One region of the Staphylococcus lutrae genome, then DNA from elsewhere that is predicted to be linked to it. Evidence: riboswitches for the same ligand, from Rfam matches in the RefSeq annotation. Region 1 holds a riboswitch; each other region holds the start of a gene.
The links. Region 1 has a riboswitch for S-adenosylmethionine ahead of metK (methionine adenosyltransferase). Riboswitches for the same ligand answer to the same signal wherever they lie in the genome.
Positions count from the first base shown of each region.

Region 1 (10,515 bases):
ATTTCAAAAACAATACCACACTTGTAGTCCCGATACCTTTACATCAATTCGTCAGTCAATGGAAAGATGCACACATGCTCTCAACACTCATCATAAACTAGCGGACACGATTCATTTTGTAATCGAGCAAGCGCTTTGTGAAAAAGGCATTGCTACGCTTCATTAAATAAATGGTCAAGATCATTAAGAGAATGGCGCAGATAAGTATAACAACGACTAGACTTATCGACAAATGCACTTGTGGCTGGATAAAATAATGTACAGCACTCAAACTGAGTAATAAACCCGTAATAAATAAGCCTAACAAGATAATATTCGTTACCAATAAACCGATGAGAGATGTAACAAGATGCCCTGTTGACAACACGCGTGTTTTGAAAACATGTTGTTGCAAGTAATCATATACAAATCTACGCGGGGATTGATATTCTTGCTGTATTGCTTCAACCGTTTGGTGTTTCATCCATTCCGCAAGCGCCCGTTTCTCGCGTGCATTTAAATACCACATTTCTTTCTTTACTTTATATTCAAACACATCATTTCTCATGGTAAACTCCTTTATGTCATCGATCTTCACAAATAATATCCCAAAAAATCACACATTGCAATCAACACGATAAAAATTAAAAGCACATATGCGTAGGTTAAGCAATCTGGTTACAGCTTACTCACTCCCTACCCATATGTGCGTTTTAATGCAATACTATTGAATTTACAAAATACTTAAACCAGATGATTGTATGTCTTTCGCAAAACCTTGAACCGTATCTACAGACAATTCGTCAATGTCACGTCCAATATTCGGAACTTTTTTAACCACGTCAGCCGGACATGTGATGATATCCGCACCGATTTCATCTGCTTGAATAACATTATATAGCTCACGACAGCTTGCCCACAAAAGCTGAACGCCCGCTTTGCTATGTGTCACTTCAACGGACGCTTTCATGAGTGGCAGTGGATCGACGCCTGTGTCTGCAATACGACCTGCAAAAACAGAAACGTATGTTTCTACACCTGTCGTCACAGCTTCCGTAATGGCTTTCACTTGTTCAAGTGTATAGACAGCAGTTACATTCAGTTTGACGCCTTTAGCTGACAATCTTTCGATCAGTGGAAGCATGGACTCCCCTTTTGTATTAACAATAGGAATTTTAACAAAGATATTTTCTCCAAATTGTTGAATGACTTCTGCTTCTTTTTCCATGGTTTCCATATCATCACCAAACACTTCAAATGAAATGGATGCATCAGGAATCGCTTCTACAGCTTCTTTTGCAAATTCAATATAATTTTTAACGCCAGCTTTTGCCATTAAGCTTGGATTTGTTGTAAAACCGTCTACTTCTTTATTTTGATATGCACGCTTCATTTGTTCTATATCTGCACCATCTGCAAAAACACGTACTTTTAAATCAGCCATAGCATTGTGCCTCCTTGAATTGTTATTATACTTAAAGTTATAACACTTTTTAGGCTTATCATGCTATTTTTACGCTTAGAAACTTTTTCATTCAATACAAATCATTATAAAAATATGATATGATAACTAGCGATATGAAAAGGAGGCATCGTATGTCCAAGTCTAAGAAATACTTTTATTTATCTGTTTTGTTGATGCTCATCAGTCTTTACTTTAATACATTAAATCCAATGCTTAATATGTATATCACTTCAATCGCAAAGTTAATTTTAGTATGTAGTGTGGTCAATTTTTTGATTTTAATTTTTGCGATTCGTTTTGCTGATAAATCTATCAAACATTTACCTGAGCGTCGAAGTTGGATTCATCAAGCCTCTAAAGTACAACCATTACTTTTGCTTGTTGTATTAATCATCCATCTTATTGCTTCACTCTATACGTTTGGTATTATTTAAAATAGATCAATAATAAAGAATGGTGATGTTTTGAAATATGTTTTCATTTTATTCGGTGGCGCGTTTGGTGCATTGCTTAGATGGCAATTCAGCACGATTCCTACACTGTACCACTTACCTATTGGCACTTTAGTTGCAAATTTAGTAGGTGCCTTCTTTATGGGGTATTTGACCATCTTATTCCGAAGAAAGTGGGCCGCCTTCCCTCGAGTGAAGCAAGGGTTAACGACCGGTCTATTAGGCGCCTTAACAACATTTTCTACCTTCCAAATAGAATTAGTGACACTCATCCATCAAAAACTATGGTTGCCCTTGCTCTTATATAGTTTACTGAGCTACATAGGCGGTCTATTTTGTTGTTATCTCGGGATGAAAATGGGAGGGACTTCAAAATGATTATTTTAATGATTGCACTTGGTGGCGGTTTAGGGGCTGTTTCGCGGGCTGTCATCACGACACTCACACAAAAATCAACACGATTTCAATTGCCCATTGCAACACTGATTGTCAATTGGATAGGCGCCTTCAGCATTGGCTTGCTAGATCATCTTACACCCCTTCCACTCGACTTGAGATTAGGACTGATTACTGGATTACTTGGAGGTTTAACGACCTTCTCAACATTGACACTTGAACTTTTAAATATGTTGAGAAACCAGCAATGGTTATCATTTATAACGTATAGTGTTTTACAATATCCTGGCTGTTTATTTTTGTGTATGATTGGTACACAACTTTAAGACAATCGAAAAAGGGACGACAGTAGCTTATTCAACCCGTTACTGTCGTCCCTTGTTATATTAGACTTTCTATAATACAGTTCCGCTTATATGACGACGATGAATGGCGTCATGCTGCACAGCAAAGCATTGTGCGTGTCATTAATGACCGTTATATTGAAGTGGATCTGGTCCAATGCGGCGGTCCTCATTCAATTGATCTAACAATTGCATCTGTGCATCGGATAATTCAAAATCAAAAACAGCTAAATTGTCTTCAATTCGACTCGATGTTACAGACTTAGGAATCGTTACAACATCATGTTGAATATTCCAACGTATGATGACTTGTGCCGGTGATTTTCCAACCTCAGAAGCCACTTGTTTCACCGTTTCATCTTCTAAGATTTGTGCGTTCATTAAAGGAGACCATGATTCCATTTGTATATGTTGTACTTTTAAATATTGACGTAAACGCGCCTGTGTTAAATACGGGTGGAATTCAACTTGATTAATCACTGGCTTAATGCGTGTTTGGGCTAACAATGCCTCTAAATGTTCAATATTAAAATTACTTACGCCAATATTCTTCACTTTTTGATCATGGTATAAATCTTCCATTCCTCTCCAAGTATCAATCATGACTGCTTCATCCAAACCCGGCCAATGAACTAAATATAAATCTAAATAATCAAGACCTAAACGATCTAAAGATGCTTGATATGCCTTAGCCACATTCTCACGGCCATAGTCATCAAGCCAAAGCTTTGAAGTAATGAAAAGATCTTCCCTTGACAAACCAAACGCCTCAATTGCTTCACGAATACCTTCCCCAACTTTTTCTTCGTTTTGGTATATCATTGCTGTATCAATACTTCGGTAGCCACTTTTAATGGCATGCTTTACAGCTTCCTTCGCTTGATCATTATTCTCAACTCTGAATACACCTAAACCCACTTGTGGCATCGTATTTCCATTATAAAAAGTTACATTATTCATCTCATATCTCTCCTTTTCATCTAACTTTATCCTATCTGAAAACCCCGCTTTAGTGCAATGAATTGAAACTGGAAACCTTCAATATTCAACGCGTGTATGCCATCTATATCAAATCTATGAACACCTATGACAAGCGATAGGTAGATGTAATCATCATATTCTCATTACAGCACGTATCAAAAAAAGGGAACGATATTCAAATGATATCGTCCCCCACACGTTGTGATTCATGATTAATTAAATGATTCAATTTCGTCCATGATATTTTGTAAATCATTGACATCATATTGAATGCGCCCATGAAAGACAAACTTATTGAAGAAATCATTTAACTGCAACGGACCAACCAAAACTTTAGTCGCACCTTGTGATGCATAATTTGAAATGGTGATCGCTTCTTCATGACGTGGATTAAAGTATAAAATGGCAGTTGGTGTATATTTCAAATCTAGTTCGCGTTGTAACTTCACTGCTAATGATTCAATATGTGACAATCGTTCAGTATAATCCACAATTGATAACGCATTTTCAGTTTCACGATTTTGATCTAAAACAATGGTTTGCGGTGTTTGTGGATTTAAATTTAATGTTTTAAACACTTGTTCCATCATAGGATTTTTAGAAAACTGTTGCTGACTAATTCCTTGATATACATGCCCTTTTAACAGCTCTGAGTCAATGAGGTATAGACCTGTACGCGTCAAAACAAGATGGCTTACCCGTGTAATATGCTCTAAATCATTTGTCGGCAAAAAGATATTCGCCATAATGTGCATATCTTCTGGTCGAATTCTCTTTTCTTTCACTAAACGTTCCCGAATGCCGAGTAAGCGCATGTCCGTCACGTATTCACTATGATTTTTTGAAAAAAGTTTTAAAGCATCAATTTCTCTGTTTTTCGACGACATCATTGTTTCATATTCTTCTTTATGTCGTGCTTCTGCTTTTTTCTTGTCAATACGGACTTTTTCAAGTTCTTCCTGGTGTTCGTGCGTTAACTTATCTTGCTTCTCTTGATAGCGATGCGCATATGTTTCTTTAGTTTTCTTTTTGCTTTTCAATGCCACTAAGAACAAAATAAAGAATAATGCTGCAACAACAATCGCAGCGATTAGGCCGATTTCCATTGGACCAAATTGTATCATGAGCAATACCTTCCTTTTATAACTTTTCTACAGTTATTTCTATTATATTAAATAACTATAAAATTAGCGATACTAATCAACAAGAAATTTATTTCAGAGCATTTACAGCATCTTTTAATAATTGAACTTTATCCACACGTTCCCAAGGGAGCTGCACGTCTGTACGACCAAAATGACCGTAAGCAGCGGTTTGTTTATAGATTGGTTTTTGTAAATCTAACATTTGAATAATGCCAGCTGGACGTAAATCAAAGTTTTTACTCACGGCTTCAATCAAAAGTTCCTCTTTGACCTTCCCAGTGCCAAAAGTATCAATGGCAATCGATACCGGTTGCGCTACCCCAATTGCATAGGCCAGTTGCACTTCACACTTGTCAGCAAGATCTGCAGCAACAATATTTTTGGCAACATAACGCGCCGCATATGCAGCCGAACGGTCAACTTTTGTAGGATCTTTACCAGAAAATGCACCGCCACCATGACGTGCATATCCCCCGTACGTATCAACAATGATTTTACGGCCTGTTAAGCCGGCATCTCCTTGTGGTCCACCAATTACGAAACGTCCTGTTGGATTAATGAAAAATTTTGTATCTTCATCTAAAAGCTTTTCATCAACCGTTGGGTAAATAACATGGGCTTTAATATCATTTTGAATTTTCTCAAGTTCAACTTCTTCATGATGTTGAGAAGAAATAACAATCGTATCGATTCGCTTAGGTTGATCGTTTTCATCATATTCCACAGTTACTTGTACTTTCCCATCCGGTCTTAAATAATCTAAAGTGCCATTTTTACGCACTTCAGATAAACGTTTAGATAATTTATGTGATAAATCAATTGGTAATGGCATGAGTGCCTCTGTTTCATTTGTCGCAAATCCAAACATTAATCCTTGATCGCCTGCACCTGTGTTGAGTACCTCTTCATTTGAATCATCGCGGTATTCTAGCGCACGATCTACCCCTTGTGCGATATCTGGTGATTGTTCATCAATAGCAGTTAATACTGACATCGTCTTATAATCGTAACCATACTTCGCTCGTGTGTAACCAATTTCTTTGACTGTTTCTCTTACGACTTTCGGGATATCAACATATGTAGAAGTTGAAATCTCACCTGCAATTAATGCCATTCCAGTCGTCACTGTTGTTTCACAAGCGACACGTGCATCTGGGTCTCCTTTTAAGATTTCATCTAAAATTGCATCAGAAATTTGGTCAGCAATTTTGTCTGGGTGACCCTCAGTAACTGATTCTGAAGTGAATAAACGTCTGTTATAAGTCATCATATACTCCTTTTTATCAAATATTACGAACATTCTCTCTCTGAGCTCAATAAAAAAGAGCCTTTCGACACTATTAAATAGAGTGAAGGCTCTAACGTCCATTCGCTCTTATCGTTCAGACCATAGAAATGTCTGCAAACGGTTTGGCACCTTTCTTCGTTAAAAGAGGTTGCTGGGTTTCATTGGGTCCATGTCCCTCCACCACTCAGGATAAGAGAATCCGTTGTTTTCATATTACATAAATTTGATTACGATGTCAATTTCATCAATGCATCCTAGAATTCATTGCGTTCCTTGCTGTACGAAATGTTTCAGTTGGAAGTGCCCACTACTATAGTGAAAAATTACTTTACTTTCTTTATTTTATCTTTATTTTTTCTAAATTCGGTATGGATTATTTAGCGAATATGTTATACTTTTTAAATGTAAAGGCTTACATTTTCAATATTAATTTGGAGGGATGATACCATGTCATTCGACAAAGAAGCAATTGGCACATTAATTGATAAACCGAGTTCACATTTTCAACTGACTACGACAGAGCTCTACAATAAAATTCTGAAAAGAAACGAAGCTGTGTTAACAGAGTCAGGTGCAATCAATGCCAACACAGGAGAATATACGGGACGCTCCCCTAAAGATAAATTTATTGTTGATAATCCACAAGTTAAAGATGATATTGATTGGGGGAGCGTTAATCAACCTATCTCAGAAGAAAAATTTTTAAAGCTGTATGATAAAGTCATGGATTATTTAAATCAAAAAGATGAATTATTTGTCTTTAGCGGCTATGCAGGAAGTGACAAACAATCACAACTTAAACTATCCGTCATCAATGAATATGCATGGCATAATTTATTTGTTCAAAATTTATTTATCAAACCCAGTTCAAAGGAAGAAGCGTCTAAAATTAAAGCAGATTTCACCCTCATCTCTGCACCGCGCTTTAAAGCAGATCCTGAAATCGATGGGACACGTTCGGAAACATTTGTTATTATTTCATTCAAACACAAAGTTGTCCTTATCGGAGGCACAGAATATGCTGGAGAAATGAAAAAGTCCATTTTCTCTGTGATGAACTACTTACTACCACAAAGAAACATTTTAAGTATGCACTGCTCTGCTAACGTTGGTGATAAGGGGGATGTTGCACTCTTCTTCGGTTTATCAGGAACAGGTAAAACAACACTTTCTGCTGATCCGGATCGCAAACTGATTGGTGATGATGAACATGGTTGGAATGACAACGGTGTCTTTAACATTGAAGGCGGTTGTTACGCAAAGGCCATTCACCTATCTGCTGATAAGGAACCTCAGATTTACAAAGCCATTCGATATGGAACAGTATTAGAAAATGTCGTTGTTAATCCACAGGGCGATATCGATTTTGACGACAATCGTTATACTGAAAACACACGTGCGGCCTACCCTATCGATCATATTGATAATATCGTATTGCCTTCCAAAGCATCACATCCGAATACGATTATTTTTCTTACAGCAGATGCTTTTGGTGTCCTACCTCCAATTGCTAAATTAAATAAAGACCAAGCAATGTATCACTTCTTAAGTGGCTTCACCTCTAAATTAGCAGGGACGGAACGTGGCGTAACAGAACCTCAGCCTTCATTTTCGACTTGTTTCGGCGCGCCGTTTCTCCCATTAAGAGCTGAAGTGTATGCCAAATTATTAGGCCATTTAATCGATGAACATGAAGTAGATGTCTATCTTGTAAATACCGGCTGGACTGGCGGTCAATATGGAACCGGTAACCGTATAAAGTTAAAATATACTCGTAAAATGGTTAACGCCGCTATAAACGGCACATTAAAATCAGTAACTTTCGAAAAAGATCACATCTTTGGTCTATCGATACCTACAGAAATTGAAGGCGTACCGACAACCATTTTACAACCTAAAAATGCATGGTCTGATAAAACAGCCTATGATCAACAAGCACAAAGTTTAGTCGATCGCTTTAAAGAAAACTTCAAAAAATTTGGCACAGAAGCACAGCACCTTGAATCCACTGGTGGCTTCAAAAGTCAAAATTAGACGACAATCAAATGAACGGGATGAAAATCTATTTTAATTTAGATTTTCACCCCGTTCTCTTCTATATATCACTGATTAATTAGCTTTCATTCGACTCGCTATTGCGCCTTTAGCAAATTAAAAACATCTCAGTCTGAATGCATTTGATTTGCTCAATCATCCTTTATTTGCTTCAACTTGCGCTATCCAGTGTTGGATATAATCCAATACTTGTCGTAATGCATCTGGACGCGGGACGTGTCCTTCATCCATTTGATAAAATGTATCGTAACGTGCACCAACACGTTGCAGGTGCTCCTCCAAGTAATAAGCTTGATGAATGCCCACCTGTCGATCCTTTCCACCATGAATAATCAAAATTGGAGGCGCATCAGAGTGAATCGTTTTTAACGCATTTCTGGATTCATAAGCTTCAACTTCTTTTTTGGGGTGGCCGATCATTCGACGTAACATTCCACGTAAATCCACGCGTTCTTCATACATCAAATGTATATCTGACACACCACCCCAAATGATATAGCTGTCCGCCATAACCGTTTGAAAAGTCAACAATCCTTGAATGCCTCCGCGTGAAAATCCGATCAAATGTAATGGAATATGCGCATACTGTGCTTTCAACATTTCCGCAGCAACAATCACATCCTCAAGATCATCACCTGCAAATGCATCATGACCGTCACTCCCATTATTCCCACGATAATACGGTGCAAATACAAGAGTATGCGGTGATATAAATTGGAGTAGTCGTGCAAATCGAACGCGACCCACCTGTCCCTTTCCACCCCGTAAATACATAATCACTCGTTTCACTGGTGCTTCAGGGAGAATACACAGGCCTTTGACATGTAGCGCATGCACTTGATAAGTCCATTCTTCAACACGAAATCCCTTCAAAAAAGCTGGCATTCTTTTACTCTTGATAAAAGCCAAGTTCCTTCACCCTTTCTACACACCGTAAAATGGCTGGATCTTTTAACAAGAAGCTCTTATCTTCTTCCCTCACTGATTTTAAAGAATCGGTTAACACCGGACCCGCAGTCTCAAAATAATGCGCATGTGTTTCTATATCTTTGACCATCACGGCATAGACATCTTTTTTAAAATGCTTTTGATCGCTCTGAACTTCATATTGCGCAATATAATATATATGTTCAGCAATTGCGCCGGTTTCTTCATAAAGTTCCCTCTTTACTGCCGCTTGACTTGTCTCCCCTTGTTCACGCTTACCACCTGGAAATTCTATTCCCCGCTCTTGATGAAACGTAAGTACCCATTGCTGTTGGAAAATAGGCAATGCGAGAACATGTCCTCCATCTTTTATATCAGCATCATTTTTAAAAGCTAATGTCACGAGTTGCTGATTATCATCCGTATACCTCACACCCATACGCCCTTTCTGTGTTACAATATGATTTATTAAAGGAGGATTCATAATGAAAATCATTTTAATATACCTCGTTCGTTTTTATCAGCGTTGTATCTCACCTTTAACGCCGCCCTCATGTCGTTTTTATCCAACATGTTCTAATTATACATTAGAAGCAATCCAAGTTCACGGTGCGATAAAAGGAAGCTGGTTGGGGCTGAAACGCATTTTAAAGTGTCACCCCTTCCATAAAGGCGGATTTGACCCTGTTCCCTTAAAAAAATCATCTCATTCTGATTCTTCATGCAACAACGACCGATGTACAACGGGCGGCTCAAAATAGAGCTGTCCGTGCTTTAAACGCCCAGAGTTTTCACATATATCTCGGTCAAAATAATAACCTTCCGGCGATACATCGCCGGCATAATCTCCCCATTGACTCAACCATGCTGTAAAATAACGACTTAATCCACATTCATACATACCACCGATAACAATTTTTACATGCTCTTTTTGCAATCGCTGCATTATCTCTAGCGTACGATCAATCCCTCCGAGACGAAAAGGTTTTAAAACAACGACTTGTACATGTTGATGTTCTATATCATATAAAATTCGCTCGATACACGTCGCATGTTCATCAATCGCAATCATTGGGAGTTCATCAAAAGGCAACGTGGCATCTAACACCTCAAATGGTTCCTCTATATATGCAAGATATGATTTCAAAGCCTTTAAATCATGCATATGTGCTGCCGTCAACGATTGATTCGCATCGATAGAAATCGGAATGTCTGGATACATCGTTGCAATCAGCTTAACTTGTTCGACGATTCGATCTGACCATTTCATTTTAATTCGACCCGCATGATCAAAACGCATCATACGTTGTGAGAAATCACCATTGATTGTTAATGTCATTGGCACTTGAAAGGATTCAAGCTGAAAAAACATTTGATAAAAAGCCATAACAGCGGTTGCTCGTGCAGCCGGCGTTTCATCAAGCGACGTTAAAAAGTGTTGCGCTGCTTCAAATGATTCAATCGATTGATGACGTACTGTATC
Region 1 is NZ_CP020773.1:245,371-255,885, forward strand. It holds gene B5P37_RS01160 (competence protein ComK) at 1-101, shown strand, start outside; gene B5P37_RS01165 (magnesium transporter) at 98-547, opposite strand; gene B5P37_RS01170 (transaldolase) at 713-1,423, opposite strand; gene B5P37_RS01175 (hypothetical protein) at 1,576-1,878, shown strand; gene crcB (fluoride efflux transporter CrcB) at 1,909-2,274, shown strand; gene B5P37_RS01185 (fluoride efflux transporter FluC) at 2,271-2,618, shown strand; gene B5P37_RS01190 (aldo/keto reductase) at 2,760-3,596, opposite strand; gene B5P37_RS01195 (NERD domain-containing protein) at 3,830-4,741, opposite strand; gene metK (methionine adenosyltransferase) at 4,830-6,029, opposite strand; SAM riboswitch class I at 6,135-6,246, opposite strand; gene pckA (phosphoenolpyruvate carboxykinase (ATP)) at 6,498-8,084, shown strand; gene B5P37_RS01210 (alpha/beta hydrolase family protein) at 8,241-8,990, opposite strand; gene ytkD (RNA deprotection pyrophosphohydrolase) at 8,995-9,471, opposite strand; gene yidD (membrane protein insertion efficiency factor YidD) at 9,518-9,793, shown strand; gene menC (o-succinylbenzoate synthase) at 9,739-10,515, opposite strand, start outside.

Region 2 (10,515 bases), 280 kb from region 1:
CCTAGATACATGCCTCATTTTGACGATGTTCACTTTCAAAAATATCGTACAACACAATTTGATGTTCACTTAAAATTTAGTCTTGTAATTTTGTCATTATCCTATAGTATATATGGGTGATAAACATTTTTTGAGGTGACGTATATGCGTATAGGTATAGATGCTGGTGGAACGTTAATTAAAATCGTTATTGAGGGCAACGGCAAACGAACATTTAAAACATATCCAACGACAGAGATACAAATTGTTGCGGATTGGCTTAATCAGCTTCCATGTAAAGCGATTCATGTCACAGGTGGCAATGCAAAAGTGTTAAGTGCGTTACTCCAGTGCACACCTAAAAATTACATTGAATTTGATGCAGCGGCAAAAGGGGTTCAAATTTTATTAAAAGAGCAAAACATACAAATTCAACGTTATATTTTCACAAATGTCGGGACAGGAACGTCACTTCATTTATCTGATTCGTCCGGTCAAAAACGGGTCGGCGGAATTGGAACGGGTGGCGGGATGATTCAAGGGCTAGGTTATTTACTGACTGGAATATCCCATTATGCGACCTTAACAAAACTCGCATTAGAAGGCAACCGTGATATCATTGACTTAAAAGTTAAACATATTTATAAAAATGATACGCCCCCTATTTCAGGCGAATTAACGGCTGCGAATTTTGGACATGTCTTACTCAATATGGATCAGACATTTACTGATGCGGATAAAATTGCTTCAGTAATTGGCGTTGTGGGTGAAAGTGTGACAACGGTAGCAATTCATGTTGCCAGAGAGCATCAAGTGGAAGATGTTGTTTATATCGGCTCTTCTTTCCATGAAAATCCGTTGTTGCAAAAAGTGGTTACGGATTATACTGTTTTGAGAGGATTCAAACCACATTATTTGCATAATGGTGCATTTTCAGGCGCTTTAGGTACATTATATTTATCATAATATCTCCAATGTGTGTCAATAGAACATGTCATCAGCAGCACAATCTAAAAAGATGAATGTCCGTCGAGTACGCTCGATAACATTCATCTTTTTCATTTTAAAATGTAAGTTCGTTTGCCAACTTTTGAGCTGACACGATTGTGCCGACTACACCTGGCTTAATATCAATCGCAACATAACGATTGTCATCTCGCAATTCATCTAACCATTCCGAGAATACTTCACCTTCCACATCAATCAACTCAAAACTTTCAAAATCTGCTTCAGCTACTTTTTTCGCACGTTGACTCAAGCTCCACACTGGCATGAAATACGATTGATCAAAATGGTCATTCTCGTCATAAACAAGCATAAACTGCTTTTCACCTTTTTGACTTAAACCGTACACCATATCTGTTTTGGCAACATCTTGTACGAATTCACGAATACGAATATTATCCAAATCCGTCATTAAGTCATTAATGGCCTCAACGATTTTAATTTCGTGCCCTTCCACATGATCCGTCACGTTCACGAGTGCTTCATCCTCTTCGTCAAACATTTCATCTAATTCATAAGTAGCGAAGCGGTCGATATCCATCTCTTTAATTTTATCGTAAGCGATGTTTAGATTTTCTAGGTATGCTTTTGCTAATGATTCACGTGTCCAAAAACAGAATAACAATTTGCCATTGTGTTGATGCTTAATCATCTTTTTATCTTTCACAGCAATAAAAAATTGTTCGTTTATTAATATATCTTTATAAAAACGTTCATTCTTATATGACATGACTCCGCTCCTTTACAGATCAAAATCCAATGACAAATATAAACAAAATCGCTCTATTCGTCAAATTTCGTCCGTCTCATTCTCTTTTAACTCTACTATATCAGTAAACATCTTTACGTTAAAGCCCCGCTTTTTCTATAAATTCTTGCTCATAAGCCTCGATCTCAGCTAAACTTTCGGCATGCCAAATACAACCAAATCTCGAATTTACAGCTTTGTCTGTATACCAATCCCCATCATAATAAGATAATGGATACAAAACACCCCGTGTGACAAACTCACAAATAGTATCAAAAAAACGTGCATTATCCCCATTGGCAAAGTAGCTATAAAACTTATGATGCTGACTGACTAATTCATTGCGTAACAACAACATACTTGTCGAACCATTCTGTCTGAAGTTTAAATCAATCGCAAAAATATCACCTTGCGCATCAACGAGTAAGTCAAAACCAGCAATTCCAAAAAAGCCTTGTTGCACTGCTTTTTCCATAATTTCATATCCTGCTTGTATGACACTTTCAGGGACATGCGTCGCATTGATATTACCATTGTAAAACCCATATTCATCCGTCAGTTGTTTGGCTGCACCTAAATATACAATGCCCGCTTCAGGGTGCAAGGCATATTGAACACAATAATTTTCCACTGCTTCAATGCATTGTTCGATGATCAATGTTTTTGTCTCAGCTTCAGCCTGCTCTATACGCCTTACAGCTTTTGCTAAATCTTCATTGTTATAACAAATCATTACCCCATAACCCCCGCAGTCGGTAAATCATCTCCGGGTTTAATCACTAAAGGACAGCTCCAATGTTTGAGTGCCGCTTTAAAATCATCGAATGTAACCACTTCTCTTTTCGGCAAATATTTGCCAGATGTCCATTGGGGAATCAATGATTTATTGTTTAAATCTTTAAATAGTTGTTGATTCATCGCATAATGAGACGGATCCACTACCGTATCATCATGTACATATTGAAAATAAATCACGCGGTTTTGATTTTCAGTCAATGTTTTTAACTGTGCTTCATACGTCTCTTGATCACGAAATGGAATGATTTGTTCTGGCAATGTTTTACCAATCAATTGAAAGAGTTGTACAAGTTTATCTGTAAAACTCGCTTCATGGACTATTACTGGTAAATTCGCAATTAATAATTCCCTACCTGTTAAAAAGTTAGATTGGTGTTCATCAGGGGCTAACCATGGATTCGACACGTAAGAAGGTCTTGATGAATATACGACATTGGTATCATAAATCTCCCCCATTGTAATATGCTGTAAATCTTTTTCATAATTTTTCATCGTTTATGACTCCCTTTTATTTTGATGTTGCCGTTGAATCGTTTGTAACAACGCATCATCTTGTATCAATCTCGCTCCCATCAGTGCAATCGTTTTTGCGCCTATAATCAATGCTTGATCCCCCATCGGACTTACTGCTGCTTCACGAAAACGATGTGTATGACCCACTAAGCTTTTAGGTCCTATTTTAATATGCGGATGAATCGTTGGGACAACATGACTCACATTGCCTGTGTCCGTTGAACCGTAACCGAAATCATCATGACTCACTTCCTCCCCAAGTAAAGTCGCATATTGCTCAAATAAGTCATCTAACGCATCAGATTGAATAAATTCATTAACGCCATTTTGAATTGGCCCAAATTCAAATTCACAACCCGTTTGTATGGCAGCGCCCTTTGCAATATCATGTACTCTTGCCGTCAATACATCTAAATCTTTGCGCGTCGTTGCACGTGTATAAAATCGTGCGTGCGTAAAATCTGGTATAATATTCGCCGCTTGTCCACCTTCTAAAATGACGCCATGGACGCGTTCCGTTTTTTTAATATGTTGACGGAGCTGTGCCACGCCATTGAAATAGCTTAACATCGCATCCAAAGCGTTACGGGCTTCTTCTGCGTTTTCCGAAGCATGTGCACTCTTCCCATAAAATTTAATATCCAGAACATCGACGGCAAGTGTCGGAACTGTACGATATGTTTCATTACCTGGATGTACCATCAGTGCAACATCAATCTGATCAAATAAACCTTCACGAACATATGATGCTTTTGCACTTCCGTTCTCCCCACCTTCTTCAGCGGGACAACCAAACACAATGACCTGTCCCCCAATCTCATCAATAACTTGTTTTAACGCAATGGCCGCTAACACACTCGCTGTTCCGATAATATTATGTCCACATGCATGACCGAGCCCTGGTAATGCATCATATTCGGCAAGATAACTGATTTTAGGACCCGGTGCGCCTGAGTCGTATGTCGCAATAAATCCAGTTGAATGCCCAGCAATGTCTCTCTCTATTTGAAATTGTTGTGCCTTTAAATGTTCGATTAATAATCTCGAAGCGAAAATTTCTTCATTTCCGATCTCTGGCCGATCATGTATTTGATGACTGATATCGATATAGGTCAATCTATGTTGGTCAATATAATCTAAAATCCGCTGCGCTCTCTCCTGCATCAAATCCTCCTCCTTAAAATAAAAAAGTTATCGCATCGTTCTCTCACCAACAAGTACCGTATGACTGATGAACGTATGTGATAACGCCTCTGTTTTCATTTATCTTTCAGTCGTCAAACTGTTGGAATTCGCACCTTTATCGTCAATCCGATGAGGTTGCTGGGTTTCGTTGGGCCAATTCCCTCCACCACTCTCGATAAATTTGATTCAATTGTGTAACCATTTTAACTAATTTTGCGTGTTTTGTCATGTTATTTCAACACTGTTCCAAATCTTCTAACAATTATTGTTTTTATACTGCTTCACTTTCAATTGTATCCTTCTTATTTGTATACTTGTATTTGAAGTTTTTAAAACTTATAAAACCACTCGTATAACTCGGTTTGAAGCCTTTTTTCCTTATCACTCAAGACGTCAACACATCTCAAAATTCTTTTTTCTGCAATTGAATATGTTAAAATGAAGGTAATGATGAAGGAGGGATCACCATGCCAAAAATGAATGTAGAAAGTTTTAATCTCGATCACACTAAAGTCGTTGCACCATTTATTCGGCTTGCTGGCACAATGAAAGGGCTCAATGGAGATGATATTTATAAATATGATATACGGTTTAAACAACCGAACAAAGCGCATATGGAAATGCCCAGTCTCCATTCTTTGGAACATTTAATGGCAGAAAACATTCGCAATCATACAGATAAAGTCGTTGATTTAAGTCCAATGGGGTGTCAGACTGGTTTCTATGTCTCGTTTATTAATCACACAGATTATGATGACGTACTCAATATTATTGAAAAAACGCTCAACGACGTGATTTCAGCTAAAGAAGTCCCTGCATGCAACGAAGTCCAATGTGGTTGGGCCGCTTCTCACTCGTTAGAAGGCGCTCAAGCCATTGCACAATCCTTTTTAGAACAACGCGATCAATGGCACGATGTTTTTGGAACAGGAAACACGGCCACTTCTTAAAAGTTACATTTAAGCAATAATCAAGCGTGAAAAGTGAAACTCACCTAGAGTTGCTCCTTTCACGCTTTGTTCATTCATCTCAAATGAATTAAGATTTTATTGTTATGATTTTCCAGATTTATTCTGTAATCACCTTATGAATCAGCTGCGGTGTTTCTGCATGATCTGAAATCATAATATTATCGTACAATTTTTGTTTCACTTGTTCTACATCTTCACTATTTGCATAAATCGTAAGTAGCGATTCTCCAGCTTCTACTTTGTCGCCAATTTTTTTGTTTAAAACCAATCCAACCGCTAAATCAATCTCATCTTCTTTCGTTTGACGACCCGCACCTAACATCATTGAGGCGATACCAATTTCATTTGCAATCATTTCTGAAACAACCCCACTTTGTTTGGCAGGTAATTCAAATTGATATTGTGCTGTCGGTAATTTTGAAGGATCATCGACCACTGACGCATCGCCACCTTGATTACTTAAAAATGTTTTGAATTTCTCAAGCGCTTGACCATTATCAATCACTTCTTGTAACATTGTGCGCGCTTCGTCTAAATCCGTTGCCTTTTGAGCCAATACGACCATTTGTGAACCTAATGTCAGTACAAGTTCTGTTAAATCTTCCGGCCCTTCCCCTTTCAAAGTATCAATCGCTTCTTTAAGCTCCAACGCATTCCCTATTGCACGACCGAGTGGTTGGCTCATATCAGAAAGAATCGCCATCGTTTGACGCCCCACCTGATTACCGATTTTAACCATCGCATGTGCTAACGCTTCGGCATCTTCTATCGTCTTCATAAATGCACCGTTACCCGTTTTTACATCTAATACAATCGCATCTGCACCCGCCGCAATTTTTTTACTCATAATTGAAGAAGCAATCAATGGAATAGAGTTAATTGTTCCTGTTACATCACGTAAAGCGTAGATTTTTTTGTCCGCAGGCGTAAGATTTCCGGTTTGTCCAATCACAGCGACACGGTCTTCGTTAACGAGCTTGACAAATTCTTCCTCTGAAATTTCAACATGAAAACCCGCCACTGATTCTAATTTATCAATTGTCCCACCAGTATGCCCTAATCCACGGCCACTCATCTTAGCAACAGGGACATCCAATGCAGCGACTAACGGCGCAAGCACAAGCGTTGTCGTATCGCCTACACCCCCAGTAGAATGTTTGTCCACTTTAATGCCTTGAATATTCGATAAATCAATTTGATCACCAGATTCCACCATTGCCATCGTTAAATGTACACGTTCCTCATCTGTCATATCTTGGAAAAAAATTGCCATGGCCAAACTTGACATCTGATAGTCTGGAATGTCATCGTTCGTATATCCATTCACTACAAATTCAATTTCTTCTTTCGTTAATGCGTGACCATCCCTCTTTTTCGCAATAATGTCCACCATTCTCATGGCTATTCCCTCATTTCTTTATCAAATTTAAGTTGTAAAATATTTGTATACATCTTTATTATAAACGAACATGTATCATTTGTTAAACCAAAATAATTCCTTTCATCCCTTAAATAACGGCGATTTAATGACACTTTTTATTCAAGACATTCATCGACATTTGATTATACATCTGTTATCTTTAAATTAATAACTAACCATTCAAGGAGATGTTTAAATATGACACAAGGTACACCCCATATTCAACCCAATGGTAAAAAAATCGCTAAAACGGTTTTAATGCCTGGAGATCCATTACGCGCTAAATTTATCGCTGAAAACTTTTTAGAAAATGTAGAACAATTCAATGAAGTGCGTAACATGTTCGGTTATACAGGGACTTACAAAGGGAAAACGATTTCAGTGATGGGTTCCGGTATGGGCATTCCAAGCATCGGTATTTACTCTTATGAACTGTATCACTTCTTTGATGTTGATACGATTATCCGCATCGGTTCTTGTGGCGCAATGCAAGAGGATATCCAACTTTACGACATCATTATTGGACAAGGGGCTTCGACAAACTCTAATTACGTCGATCAATTCCAAATTCCAGGACACTTTGCACCACTTGCTGATTTTGATCTCGTTGTTAAAGCAAAAGAAGCCGCAGATACAATAGGTGCACGTGCACATGTCGGCAATATTTTATCATCTGATACTTTTTACAACGCAAATCCTGATTTCAATCAAAAATGGATTGATATGGGCATCTTAGGTGTGGAAATGGAATCGGCAGGACTTTATCTCAATGCAACAAAAGCCGGTAAGAAAGCTTTAGGTCTTTTTACTGTTAGTGATCATTTACTTCGTGATGAAGCCACAACTGCAGAAGAACGTCAAAATTCATTTACACAAATGATGGAAATTGCATTAGAAATCGCAGAAGGATAAACGCACTTAAAGAAGCGCGCAGAGATTCATCATCTAAATGAATCCGCTGTCGCGCTTCTTTTTAATATTTAATTCTAATATGCTTTCAACTGTTTTGTGTCTTTGAATTATAGAAAAAATGATTGCTCGTCATCCGTTGCTTGGGCCCAATCCGTCTGCCACATTTTGTCCCTATTATTAGCAAAAAGTTGATATCCTAAATTTCTAAGTGGTCGAGGGATAAGCCACAGTAATACGGCTAAAGCTTTATAACGATCTAACGCATAAATCAATTTTACAATTGCTGTTGATTGAAAAGTGAGTTGATCTCCTTCCTGTAACACAACGCTATTATACGCCAACACTTCGGGATGTGATGCCCTTAAAGCATCCCCAGCCGCACTCTTTAACGGAACGAATACATAACGTCTAGATAAACCATGGCGAATTAACCAAATGGCATAATTATAACAATATACACAGCGATCGTCGTAATAAACGATTGGCATTGAATCACCCCATTCCATAGTTTCATTTTATAGGAAATGGCTAAAAAATTAAAAAGAAACCTTCGCAATCTAATGATTTAAACGCTAGAGTCAAACGTTGGTGTCAATCATCAATCATGCCAAAAACGGCAAAACAATATTAGTTTGCCCACCACCTGATTTGACAAGGAACGCAAAAACATCCCGTCACACAGTCATTGATGGGATGTTTTAACGTTTAACTGATTTTATTGTTTGACTTGTACAATACGGGCATATTTAAGAAATTGTGCAGGATATTGCGCTTTCACTTCTTGTGGTGTCAAATACGTCACACCAACGATATGCCAATTGGGATTAAAACGGTAAAAAGAGTCTTTCTCTTTACTCCACTTCACCATACTCCCATTTTTATGATAGCGTGGTAAAGTCATTTCATAGCCTTCCAAGACATTAATAAATGTTTGGAAAATAGCGACATCGATACGCTCAAACTGATCAATCACTAAAAACTGACGATCTGTTTTAGGCATCAACTCTGTAATAAATCCTTCTCTATAATATAATGCACCGGCTTCATTTGGTAAATATCTGCCATAGAGCATCTCTTCTGTAAAGTCTGGATGACCCACAGTCATCACAGGCGTTGCGTTCGCTTTTTCAACAAGTGCTTGTGCCGAATTTAATCCGCTCTCATGCGCCTCTGCTAAGAGCAAGATAAATGGCTTGAGTTCATCATCCTGTCCCCCGCTTTCAGTGGACGGAACTGCTTCGAATTGGCCTTTTAAACCATCATTTTCGCTCATTTCCATAATCGCATTAAATTGTGTAGGCGTTAAGCTCGCAATGGCTTGTTTTGCGTTTTCTTGCAAAAAGTACAAATTTTTAAGTTTAGGATGCTTATTTAAAGTCATCAAGCTGACAGGATGTATATCCTCTATGTAACGTAGCTCAATCGCAGTGCTATTCGTTCTCCCCGCTTCAGGTGGTCGCTGATGAATATGATGTGCAACTTCTGCGCGTCCCACAACGGATTGATTGGAAAAGCGATTGTAGACAATCATCTGATCTCCGACTTCCAGTTGTGTGTAATGATGATAGCCATTGCGTTTAATACCGTTTAATGTATGCGTATAAATCGTATACGTTTCACCACATTCAAAGTTTTCCGTTTCGGCAATAAAAAAGTATCGTGGAATGGATACTTCTCCACTTCCCAAGCCTTTAATCAATTCAAACTCATCATAGGAAATCTTGTTGAAAAGCGTTTCTTTCATGTTATTCATTCGAAACTCTAACGCTTCACTTCTCTTAAGATAGTCCGTCGTCAACGCCTTAAACATTTCATTGAATTTAAATTCTACATGTATTTTATTTTGTGCACCTGTTTGTACACGAGTGATTTCTCCCCACCCGAGTAAACCTGCATCCGTTTGCACTTGGTAGAAGATGACCTTATCACCGATTTTGGCTTGTTTAAAAGCACGAAAACCTTGTGTTGGATTAAACTGTGCACCTGATTCAAACACGGTTGTTTGCCCAACAAGTGGTTCATTGTGATTCCATCTATTATAACCGCAATTCAGCCAAAAATAATTCGTTTCTGCTGTCATGGTAATGTTGTATCTCCTTTAAAATATTTTTCTCATCCATTATAAAAGCAATAGGATGAATCAACAACCACTTTTTAGTCTCCGTTCATACTTGAAAAGTGTCTTACGGCCATTGGAAAACCATATCTCTATAGGTTTTCCTGTTTTAACTTGCGTCAGTCACTTAACATCTCGTCAAACCAACCTATTCTATCGTGACCACACCAATTAGGGCAATAAAGGAAAGTCATGTCACACTTGAAAGCAACTGGCTACAACGACAACCCCTATTCCCCATCAAAGCGCTATCTAGCCCGATTTTCACTTTACTGGCTATTGGCATTAAACGTAGCTCACCATGAGCGTAAATTCCCCTTCAAACACATTATCTAAATCTTCTGCTGTTAAAATTAAATGATTTCCTTTTTGAATATCATAAATCTCGCCATCTGTAATCAATTGGCCTTGTCCTTCAAGTACAGACACAAGCACAAACTCTCGTGGTTTCATATAATTCAATGTCCCGTTGACTTCCCATTTCGCTACTGTGAAGAAATGGTTTTGAACAAAAGTCGTACATTTATGGTTTTCAATGACTTCTGTTTGCGGAATAACATTCGGACTTTCTTCGCCTATACTAATGACATCTTTACCCTTTTCAATGTGTAATTCACGTTTCTTTCCATCTTGATCCACGCGGTCATAGTCATAAATACGATAAGTCGTATCCGATGATTGTTGTGTTTCCAAAATCATTATCCCTTCACCAATTCCATGCACAGTCCCAGCTGGAACGAAAAAGAAATCCCCTTTTTGTACAGGAACACGTTTAAATAAATGTTCAAACTCATGGTCATCTAACATTTGATTTAATACTTCACGTGATTCCGCATATGTTCCATAAATAATCTCTGCACCTGGTTTC
Region 2 is NZ_CP020773.1:530,198-540,712, forward strand. It holds gene coaW (type II pantothenate kinase) at 145-945, shown strand; gene B5P37_RS02675 (DUF2750 domain-containing protein) at 1,043-1,714, opposite strand; partial or broken gene ldmS (L-aspartate--L-methionine ligase LdmS) at 1,833-3,022, opposite strand; gene B5P37_RS02685 (M20 family metallopeptidase) at 3,026-4,207, opposite strand; SAM riboswitch class I at 4,304-4,410, opposite strand; gene B5P37_RS02690 (S-ribosylhomocysteine lyase) at 4,696-5,178, shown strand; gene B5P37_RS02695 (pyrimidine-nucleoside phosphorylase) at 5,297-6,598, opposite strand; gene deoD (purine-nucleoside phosphorylase) at 6,818-7,531, shown strand; gene B5P37_RS02705 (thiol-disulfide oxidoreductase DCC family protein) at 7,639-8,019, opposite strand; gene B5P37_RS02710 (EVE domain-containing protein) at 8,247-9,611, opposite strand; gene manA (mannose-6-phosphate isomerase, class I) at 9,933-10,515, opposite strand, start outside.
Region 2: another riboswitch for S-adenosylmethionine. It lies ahead of B5P37_RS02685 (M20 family metallopeptidase); the one in region 1 lies ahead of metK (methionine adenosyltransferase).

Region 3 (10,515 bases), 960 kb from region 1:
GATGAAATCTTTAATTTCTTTAGAATGTAAAACTTCCATTAATGCTTTGATTTTTTCATCATTTTTATGTCCATCTTTCACTGCGATTAAGTTTGCATAAGGGTTGTCTTCTGCTTTTTCAACTGCAATGGAATCTTTTTGTGGATTCAATTTTTGTTCAATTGCAAAGTTAGAATTAATGATGACTGCATCGCCTTCATTGTTTTGATATGTTTTTGGTAAAAATTCTGCTGATTGTTTGCTATTGAATTTGATGTTTTTGCTGTTTTCTACAATGTCATCAAATGTCGCATTTTGAATTTTTACACCATCTTTAATTTTGATTAAACCTGCATCAACGAAGAATTTCAAGAAACGACCTTGTTCTGCTGGATTGTTTGATACAAATATTTCTGCACCATTTGGTAAATCTTTTAAACTTTTATATTTGTTTGAATAGACTGCCATAGGTTCGATATGCACATCACCTGCTGATTCGATCTTATAGCCTTTCTCTTTTTTCTCTGTGTCTAAGTACGGTGTATGTTGGAAATAGTTTGCATCCAACTCTCCTGCATCAAGCAATTTATTCGGCGTTGTGTAATCGTTAATCGTTTTAATCTCTAAATCATAACCTTTTTCTTTCAATAACGGTTTTGCTTCTTCTAAAATTTCTGCGTGAGGCGCTGGAGATGCACCGACAACAATTTTCTTGTCGTTTCCTTTGCTTGTATCTGCTTTATTTCCACATGCTGCAAGTCCTACTGCCAATGCTAAAATAACAATAATCGATAAAATCCTCTTCATTCTACATTTCTCCCTTTTTATTAACGTTTATCTATTTTATTCGTCATCCAATCTCCTAGAAATTGAATTAAAAATACTAACACTAAAATAAAAATCGTTGAGACTAAGATGACATCATTTTGGTTCCGAGTAAAACCAGTTAAGTAAGCAAGGTTACCTAATCCACCGGCACCAATAACACCTGCCACCGCTGTCGAACCAACCAATGCAATTGCCGTCACTGTAATCCCTGAGATAAGTGCGGGTAATGATTCAGGAATTAACACCTTAAGCACAATGTTCCATGTTGTTGCCCCCATTGAACGTGCGGCTTCAATCACACCTTTATCAATTTCTTTTAAAGCAATTTCTACTAAGCGGCCATAAAACGGTGATGCGCCAATAATCAATGCAGGTAAAGCCCCTGTAGGTCCACTAATCGTACCGAGCAGTAAGCTGGTAAACGGAATTAAGAGTAAAATCAAAATAATGAACGGAATTGCTCTGAATAAGTTGACAACAAATGAGACAATGCTATAAAAAATACGTCCCGTTTTCGCTTCACTTTTTGAAGTCAGAAAAAGTATAACGCCTAGAATCAAGCCGAGTACAAATGAAAACGCCGTCGAAATGATCGTCATATACAATGTTTCGTATGTCGCTTCCCATACGGCAGGCCATTTTACATTCGGCATGGTTATCATTTCGTGTAAAATATCGCTCATACTCTTACCCATGTTTGATCACCTCAATGTCTACATTTTGTGCATCTAACGCTGCTTTAATTTCTTCAAAGTGTATCTTTGAAAAATCTTTAATATGCACGAGCAAATAACCGATAGCCCCCGTTTTAGAATGTTTAATGTTTCCTTCTAAAATATTCAATTGAAGGTGATGCGTTTCTGTCAAATATGACACGACCGGCTGTGTTGTATTTTCACCCGAAAAAGTCAGTCGCGCCAACACTTCATCAGCTTTTAAATCAAAGGTGTGCGTTAAATCTTCGCCTTGATCACTCGGTTTCAAGTCTTCTCGAACAAATCGACGTGTCACCTCATGCTGTGGATTCTCAAAAATGTCTGACACTTTTCCTTCCTCAATGACTTTACCGTTTTCCATCACAGCAACATCGTCACAAATGCGTCGAATGACATGCATTTCATGTGTGATCATAATAATCGTTAAATTATTCTCTTTTTTCAATTGAAGTAATAAGTCTAGTATTTCATCTGTTGTTTGTGGATCTAGCGCACTTGTCGCTTCGTCACACAACAATACTTCTGGATTGTTTGCTAAAGCACGCGCAATACCGACACGCTGCTTTTGTCCGCCTGATAACTCTGATGGATATGCGTGCTCACGCCCCTGTAACCCTACACGAGAGACGAGTTCCATCGCATGTTCTTTCGCTTCACCTTTAGGAACACCCGCAATTTCGAGTGGAAAAATGATATTATCCAACACCGTTCTAGACCACAATAAGTTAAAATGTTGGAAAATCATACTCACTTTTTGACGCTTTCGTCGTAACTCAGATGGACTTAATTGCCCGATATGATCGCCGCCGATGATGACTTCACCTGACGTGGGTTTCTCTAAATAATTAAATAATCGAATCAAAGTACTTTTACCTGCTCCTGAAAATCCGATAATCCCATAAATTTTACCTCTATCGATTTCGAGATTTACATTATTTACAGCAGTTACAGATTTTGATTTACTCTCGTACTTCTTCACTATATTTTTAAGTGTAATCATTCTACGCCTCCTCAGTCTTTCCTTTATAAATTAAAAAAATGCTTTCTCTTTTAAAGAAAAAAGAGAAAGCAATAACACGAGTCGCTTTTCTCTCATCTTCAAAAGTCGTCAATACTTTTTGTGAATTGGCACCATTTCTATAATATAGACGGTTGCCGGGCTTCGTAGGGCACATCCCTCCACCACTCTGGATAAGAGTTTTCTGATTATTTAATTGTTTACTATAATATCATTGTCCGCAACTTACGTCAATGGTTTTTTTATTTTTTCTAATAAATCAGTAACAGAATGAAACGCATAAATCCGTTCAACTTCTTGATCATATCGCATGATGAGTAGTACAGGAACGGATTGGATTTCATGTGTTTGACTCCACTCCGGGTAATAATTCAAATCCACTTTCACCAGAGGCCATGACACCATTTCATTCACAATATCTAACATTCGTTCCGCCACCTTACATGTCCCACACATCGGCGTATATCCAAAAATAAGATGGGCACTTTTATCGAAATGTTCAGATATATTGTTTGATTGTTTTGAAACATTCGGCATAAGAATACTTCCCTTTAACAAAAAAGTCTTGCTTTACTTTAAAACCAAAATTTTGTAAACGTTTAGCGAGATAATCACGTGGACAGCGTGCGACTTCACTATAAGTCGTGTCGATAACGATATCTATCCGCTCACTCAAATACGTGGAAAACCACTTGCGAATCCGTCTACCTTCTGCGTCTGCATCAACTAATATATAGACTTGTTTATCATACAAATATTCAATCATATTGTCTAGCTTTTCGATTCCCATTGTTCCATGTGTACAAATGATTTCTACAGGTTCTAGCAACACTTCTTGAAGACGTTTTTTATCAGATTTCCCTTCAACCACTATCACCTTATGGATCATCGTCATGTGCTTCACCTTCTAAAAAATATTTGTATATAAAAAACTCCTAGATAATGACATTACCGAGGAGTTCTCATGATGCGATTATTCACCAATCATTTTTTCATAGCTTGCTGCATCCATTAATGCATCTAGCTCGCTTGAATCATTCAATTCAACTTTAATCATCCATGCATTTTCATAGGGTGATTCGTTGACTGCTTCAGGTGTATCTTCTAAATCTTCGTTCACTTCAACGACTTGACCTGAAACTGGAGAATACAATTCAGAAACGGTTTTAACAGATTCTACACTACCAAAAGTTTCCCCTTCAGATACGTTGTCATTCACTTCCGGAAGTTCAACGAAAACGATATCCCCTAACTCACTTTGTGCAAAATCAGTGATACCAATAATCGCAGTATTTCCTTCAACTTTTACCCATTCATGTTCTTTGGAATATTTTAATTCACTTGGCACTGCCACTTGAATCCCCTCCTATTTTGTATGTACGTGTACGTTTACATTTCAATCATGACACATTGCGCTTATTCTATCAACTATTTTATGATAACCAAGTCTCACGATAAACGTCTTCTTTAAATCCTAATGTCACGACATCACCAGATATCGCAAGGGGTCTTTTCACCAACATACCATCAGAAGCAAGCAATTCTAATTTTTCTTCATCTGGCATCGTGTCCAATTGCGTTTTCAGATTCAGTTCTCTATACTTTGCGCCGTGTGTATTAAAAAATTTCTTAATATCGACACCTGATTTTTCAATAATCTCGCGGAATTCTTCTTTCGTTGGTGTATGTTGTGTAATGTCTATAGGTTCGTAACTCACACCATGCTCCGACAAAAACTTTGCCGCTTTTTTACATGTTGTACAGTTAGGATATTGATAAAATTTAATCATTCATAAACCTCCTCGTTAAAATACATTTTAAATATCTTGAATTATGATTGTTTATATCTACTTGTTAGAAAATCAAATTATGAGATATATAATTATTAACACTGCACTATTTATATAATGCAAAGATATATTCACAATGTAATAGTAACGCTTTAAGAAAAAGAAAACAATCTATTTCACCTTTCATTTGCACAGCATTTGAAAATCAATGTAAAGTGACTTCTTAGCCAAAATCCGATATAATATCGTTACTTAATTGATTTATAAGGAGAGGTCTAACATGCAAAGTATTACTGAAATGGAGACATTCAATCAAGTCATTCAAAGCAACGAACCCGTTATCATTAAATTTGAAGCGGGTTGGTGTCCAGATTGTAGAGCAATGGATATGTGGATTGACCCCATTATTGAAAAATATAACCAATATACATGGTATTCAGTGAATCGTGATGAATTGGAAGAAGCGGCTGTACAATATGAAGTGATGGGTATTCCAAGCCTTTTAATTTTCCAAAATGGTGAAAAACGTCATCATCTTCACTCTGCAAATGCAAAATCACCTGAACAAGTGGAACAGTACCTCGCTGAAAGTTTAGGCTAACTTTTAACACCCTACAATTAGCGAACAGGATAGCACTTCATGCCTGGTGCGTTAAAGTCTTATTGCTGATGACATTAAATCGCACTACATTGTCCTTCCTGTTTCTATAAAAAAGAACCGAGAGATTCTCTCGGTTCTTTTTTATAGATGTAACTTTATGTTAGCACAGAGTCTCATCGCTTCTGCCAAAATTTTGTTTTTCGTGCGTCTACGAAGTATCTTATGTTTAAAGCGTATTCATGTATACGCGACTTCCCTCAGCATCATCTCAACGCGCTCTAAGACACCGCTCTCGGAAAAATCCCTCGCAAATTCGTGGAGACACGCTCCCTCATGTTATTCACCTCTTAGATCTGCGTCGTTTACTTTAAAACTCTGAAATTAAACCTCTATTTTTACGTGGAACTTTCTTGTAGTTTTCCTCATCTATGAGGTCGGTAAGATAAATAAATCCTACAAGTTTTTCATCTGGCCCGACCCCGAATGCTGTACGCACTTTAGGGTTAAATATATAATCGGGCGTTTTCCAACAAGTTCCAATCCCTTTTTCATACAACAATAATAATAAATTCTGCGCGAACGCACCTACTGCTAAATAATTTTCATTATCTTCTCGTTGCCGCGCATCACATTTCATAACAATCGCTAAAAATCCACCTAGATGCGTCACAGCTTCATAATGATTTTGTTGTTTTTCATGATCTCTAGGAAATGCATATCGAGAAATTTCTCGGCTCATATCACCGAGCTTACGTTTGGGCACATAAACCACACGCCACGGTTCTCTCATCCCATGGTTCGGTGCGTCCGCCGCTTCAAAAATAGCTGTTTTTACTGCTTCTTCATCGATATACATCTCTCTATCGAACTTCTTTATACTTCTTCGTGATTGAATCGCTTCTCGAAGTTCCATCTCTATCGACCCCTTTTTATTGATAACCATTATCAATTATATACAACAGAGGTCTAACTTTCAAATATACTGTATAGCGGTAACACTTCTGCCAGCGTATGCACGTGCAGTTGTCCTGGTGCAACATTGTCGAACAACGCGCCATAAGACAAAGCGCCCCCAAATGCATTCTGTGCCGTTCTCGAAATGCGTCCGAGTTGCCCCATCGCTATCCCTGTCACCCATTGCGGCAAAGCCTCGCTCGCTTCGGTTAACGCTTGTAACAATGTTAATACATCTTGTTGCGAATGCGGCATCACTGCAATTTTCAAATGATTCGCACCTAATTGCGCCATATGGTAGTAAGTTTTTTTGAGCACTTCAATTTGAGGTGTTTCATTAAAATTATGATACGAAGCAATCGAAATCTTTCCACCTTGATGAATCGCTTCAACGATTTGACGTCTATTGTCTTGATATTGCGCCCATTCAATATCAATCATATCAATATGTTCCAGTGTGGCTAAATCACGCAATAACTGTAAATAATCATCTTGAGATAACCGCCCTTGTCCACCTTGATCCGATGTCCGGTAGGTCACAAGCAATTCAAACGCGGTTGAACATTCGATTAACTGCTGAACGATTTGTCGAACCGTAGCAATCTCGCAGTGAGTTAACGCATCAATACGTAATTCTAAAATATCAAAATCATCCACGTACCGTGTCACATGCTGCAACTCACTTTCTGTCAAAGATGAATGCGTTGGCATTAAACTGGCAACGATTTTTGTTTTCACTGATGTTTCCCCTTTTCTTTTTATGGATTCACAATATTTTCAGCTTGTCGTGTATGAATAAATGATAAAACATCATCTAATGGAATATCCACTAAATTTTTCACAGCTTCATCAGTATAAAATGCAACATGTGGCGAAAGCAATACATGGTCATGTTCTAATAATAATTGTAACGTGTCATCTTCTAATTGACGGTGTCCCCAATCATGACGGAAGTATGCCCCTTCATTTTCATACGTATCAATGGCCGCTCCAGCGATACGCCCTTCGTTCAAGCCACGGATGAGTGCCTGTGTATCTAGCACACTGCCTCTTGCAGCATTGATCAACAATAATCCTGGTTTCGCTTGTTTTAAAACCGACTCATTAACAACATGATAATTTTCTTTAGAACCCGGAATATGAAGCGTGAGCACGTCCACTTGTTGAATCAACGCTTCCAAGCTATCTACATAAGTCAAAATGTCTTTGAGTTGCTCATCAGGTGCGATATCATAAGCTAACACTTTCGCTCCAAATCCTTTAAAAATTTTTGCCGCTCTACGCCCAATTCTCCCTGTACCGAGCACACCAATTGTAAGTGACTCAATCGTTCGCCCTTGTAAATTGAGATTCCACGTAAAATCATGCTGTGCCATATTACGATCGATTTGTGCTGTATGACGTACCAATTCTAATGTACGTGTCACTGCAAACTCTGCAATCGATTGCGGTGAATAGCTCGGAACATTACTGATTTTAACATTTTCAAGATTCGCCGCCGCTAAATCGAATTGATCGTAGCCCGCAGAACGTTGGGCAATGTGAAAAATCCCCTTGTCAGCCAATAGGGCATAAAATTGGCTATTAAATGTAGTCGTTTGAGAAATCGTAATCCCGTCTACATCCGTAAATTGTGCAATTTGTTGTTCGTCTAAAGCACCTTCTATGCATTCGATTTCCACTTCACCTTGGTGTGCGAGTGCCCATTGTTCTAATGCAAGGCGTTCATCTTCTCTCACATCAAATACTTTAATTTTTTTCATAATTCGTTCCTCCTTTAAATATCAGTATATTCTGAATAAATCAACTATAGATCATTCTCGTTCATTTGAAAAGACATGATGATTAAAATCTGAGTCTATGGGTAAACAATATGAGACAAACAGAAACCAAAGGAGGCATTTCGAATGACTGTCATTTATCAAACCACTGCAACGAACACAGGTGGACGCAAAGGCCAAGTTGAAACAGAGGACCAAACTTTAAAATTAAACTTGGCACCACCCGATCATGCCAAAGAAGGCGAAACAAACCCTGAACAATTATTTGCTGCAGGTTATGCTTCTTGTTTTAATGGTGCATTCGATATGATTTTAAAACGTAACGGTTTCCGTCAAGCAGAACCCGTTGTTGCTTTAACTGTACAATTAATGGATGACCCCGATTCAGAAAGCCCTATGTTAGGTGTGGACATTCAAGCAACAGTTAAAAACATGTCTCAAGAAGACGCAGAACAATGCTTAAAAGAAACACACGAATTTTGTCCATACTCAAAAGCAACACGTGGAAACATTGCGTTTAATATGGCAGTTCGCGTCGTAGAATAAGCGATATTCTCATACGATTTTACGATTACAAACCACACCTTTCATTGTGTTGCGTTCACGCTCACTTTGAAAGGTGTGATTTATGATTCGATATGACAGATTAAATACACTTTTTCTATCCTGCTTTACATTTGTAAAATCATCATTTCTATTTAATCAATATCAATTAATTATAGTCAGATTTTAATTTGATAAAACAATTTATATTTAAAATCCATAAACATTATTGAATTTTCAAAAATTTTTGATTATCATTAGGAATGAACATGATGGCGCGCAGGAGGTTGTAATATGATAAAAGTTTTAACACATGAGGATTCAAATCAATTCAAACAGTTGATCAGCACGGCACATGAGGAAAAAACCTCCCCTTATTTCGACAAGGTTTATGCCCTTCCAACACATACATTGGAGAATAGTGATCAGTTACTCCATCCTGACTCACAAAACCAAGTCGTCATTTTAGGTGCTTTTCACCATGACGCTTTAATTGGCTTCATACAATTAAACTTCAATTTAGAGATAACCAAACGACATAAAGCATTACTCAAATCCCTCTATGTCGCTCCACCATATCGACATGAAGACATCGCACAACAACTCGTAGAGACGCTCATTTCATTTGCGAGAGACAAGGGAATCGAACATATCGTATTATCTGTCGCGTCTAACAATATTGCCGCAAAAAATTTTTTTAATCAACTCGGATTTGAATTTTTAGCAATTGAAGCACACGCACGTAAAATCGATGATCGCTACATTGAAGATCACTGGTTCATTTACTATACGTAGATGATTCTTCTTATGCCCTAATGTGACACCCATTGATATCACAATATTTGATTTCTGAATCTTCTTGCTAACAACATTTCTCCTTCTTTAAAATCCATTAAAACATGCCATCCGTATTATTGTGCGCCCTTAATCTGAACATGTCACATATATCAAAACAGGCACAATGAATCTATTGCCATCACATTCACCATGCCTGTTAATTAATATGACTCATTTAATTTTCCGGGCCAACCGTCACACCAGGTTGATTAATGATCGCGCGTTGATTTAAAATATTGTAATAAATATGCTTAATCTTCGCTTCATTGTTGTTCGGATTCGGTTGGTCATCATTCGTGGCCAATACGACAATATACTGGTCATTGAAATACGTTGTGAAAATATGACCGAAAAAAATACCATTGATTCGGTTTTTGTCATTGTATACATAAAAACCATAACGATATTTTTCAGGATAACGTTTGGTCATCAGTTCGTGTAAATACGGGTGCGTCACATCTTGAGGAAACATCTGATTCGTCTGTAAACTTCTCACTAAAACCCCCATATCATGTGCCGACATGTAAATGTTGCCTGCACCATAATACTGATCCAAATATTGAGGCGGTCTATAGTAAGGCGCATTGGTCTTCTTATCAATGCCATAACCTTTTGCAAAATGTTCATCATAACGTGTATCGTTAAAAAATGCGCTGTGCGTCAATTCCAGTGGGTTTCCTATAAAATGATAATAATTTTTCACATATGATTGGTGCGTCACATTTTCAATCACTTTCGCTAAAACAAGGTAATTGGCATCATTATAAAAATGCTTATGATAAAATTTAGGATCAATTCCTCTTTGATGTATCTCTTTAATGGCACCATTCAAATCCAAAATTTTATCTGAACCTTGGTATTTGTAAAAGCCACTGCGATGTCTTAATAAATCTTCAATAGTCAACTTTTGATGAAATTCAAAACCAGATATATACTTTGATACCGGATCGTTAACATTCACTTTGTTCTCAAGTTCTAACTTCTTGACCATCATTCCAGTCAGAAACTTTTGGGCTGACCCAATTAAATAAAGGGTATTAGGGTCATTTTTTTTACCACTTTCAAAGTCTTGGTAACCATATCCTTTGTTCATCATCAACTGACCATTTTCAAAAACAGCAATTGTACCATTGAATTTCGCGTGTTGTAAATATTGATCAATTTTTTGAGATGCAGGATTTTCAGAATTATACACGGTTTTTAACGGCGGGATTTCATCCGTTCCTTCAGCCGTCTGTTTGTTTTTCTGTTGTGATGTATCTTCAATTGAGACGTGCGTCATATCATTGATTGCCTTAATTTGATGATACAAATAAAAGCAACCTGCTAAAATAGCAACCACAATACCGCCGATAAGCAAGTAAGTCAGCAACGATTTTTTTCCTTTGTTCACTAGCTTTCTACTCCTCATTCATTCTCCCAACCTACATTCAGCTAAACTGTCCTTACAGCATAATAGAAATCGAAT
Region 3 is NZ_CP020773.1:1,820,324-1,830,838, reverse strand. It holds gene B5P37_RS08500 (MetQ/NlpA family ABC transporter substrate-binding protein) at 1-786, opposite strand, end outside; gene B5P37_RS08495 (methionine ABC transporter permease) at 807-1,502, opposite strand; gene B5P37_RS08490 (methionine ABC transporter ATP-binding protein) at 1,495-2,523, opposite strand; SAM riboswitch class I at 2,613-2,721, opposite strand; gene B5P37_RS08485 (thioredoxin family protein) at 2,767-3,078, opposite strand; gene B5P37_RS08480 (toprim domain-containing protein) at 3,041-3,436, opposite strand; gene gcvH (glycine cleavage system protein GcvH) at 3,515-3,895, opposite strand; gene B5P37_RS08470 (arsenate reductase family protein) at 3,975-4,331, opposite strand; gene B5P37_RS08465 (thioredoxin family protein) at 4,612-4,932, shown strand; gene B5P37_RS08460 (nitroreductase family protein) at 5,300-5,845, opposite strand; gene aroD (type I 3-dehydroquinate dehydratase) at 5,899-6,624, opposite strand; gene B5P37_RS08450 (D-2-hydroxyacid dehydrogenase) at 6,645-7,649, opposite strand; gene B5P37_RS08445 (Ohr family peroxiredoxin) at 7,794-8,213, shown strand; gene B5P37_RS08440 (GNAT family N-acetyltransferase) at 8,505-9,005, shown strand; gene B5P37_RS08435 (serine hydrolase domain-containing protein) at 9,223-10,458, opposite strand.
Region 3: another riboswitch for S-adenosylmethionine. It lies ahead of B5P37_RS08490 (methionine ABC transporter ATP-binding protein); the one in region 1 lies ahead of metK (methionine adenosyltransferase).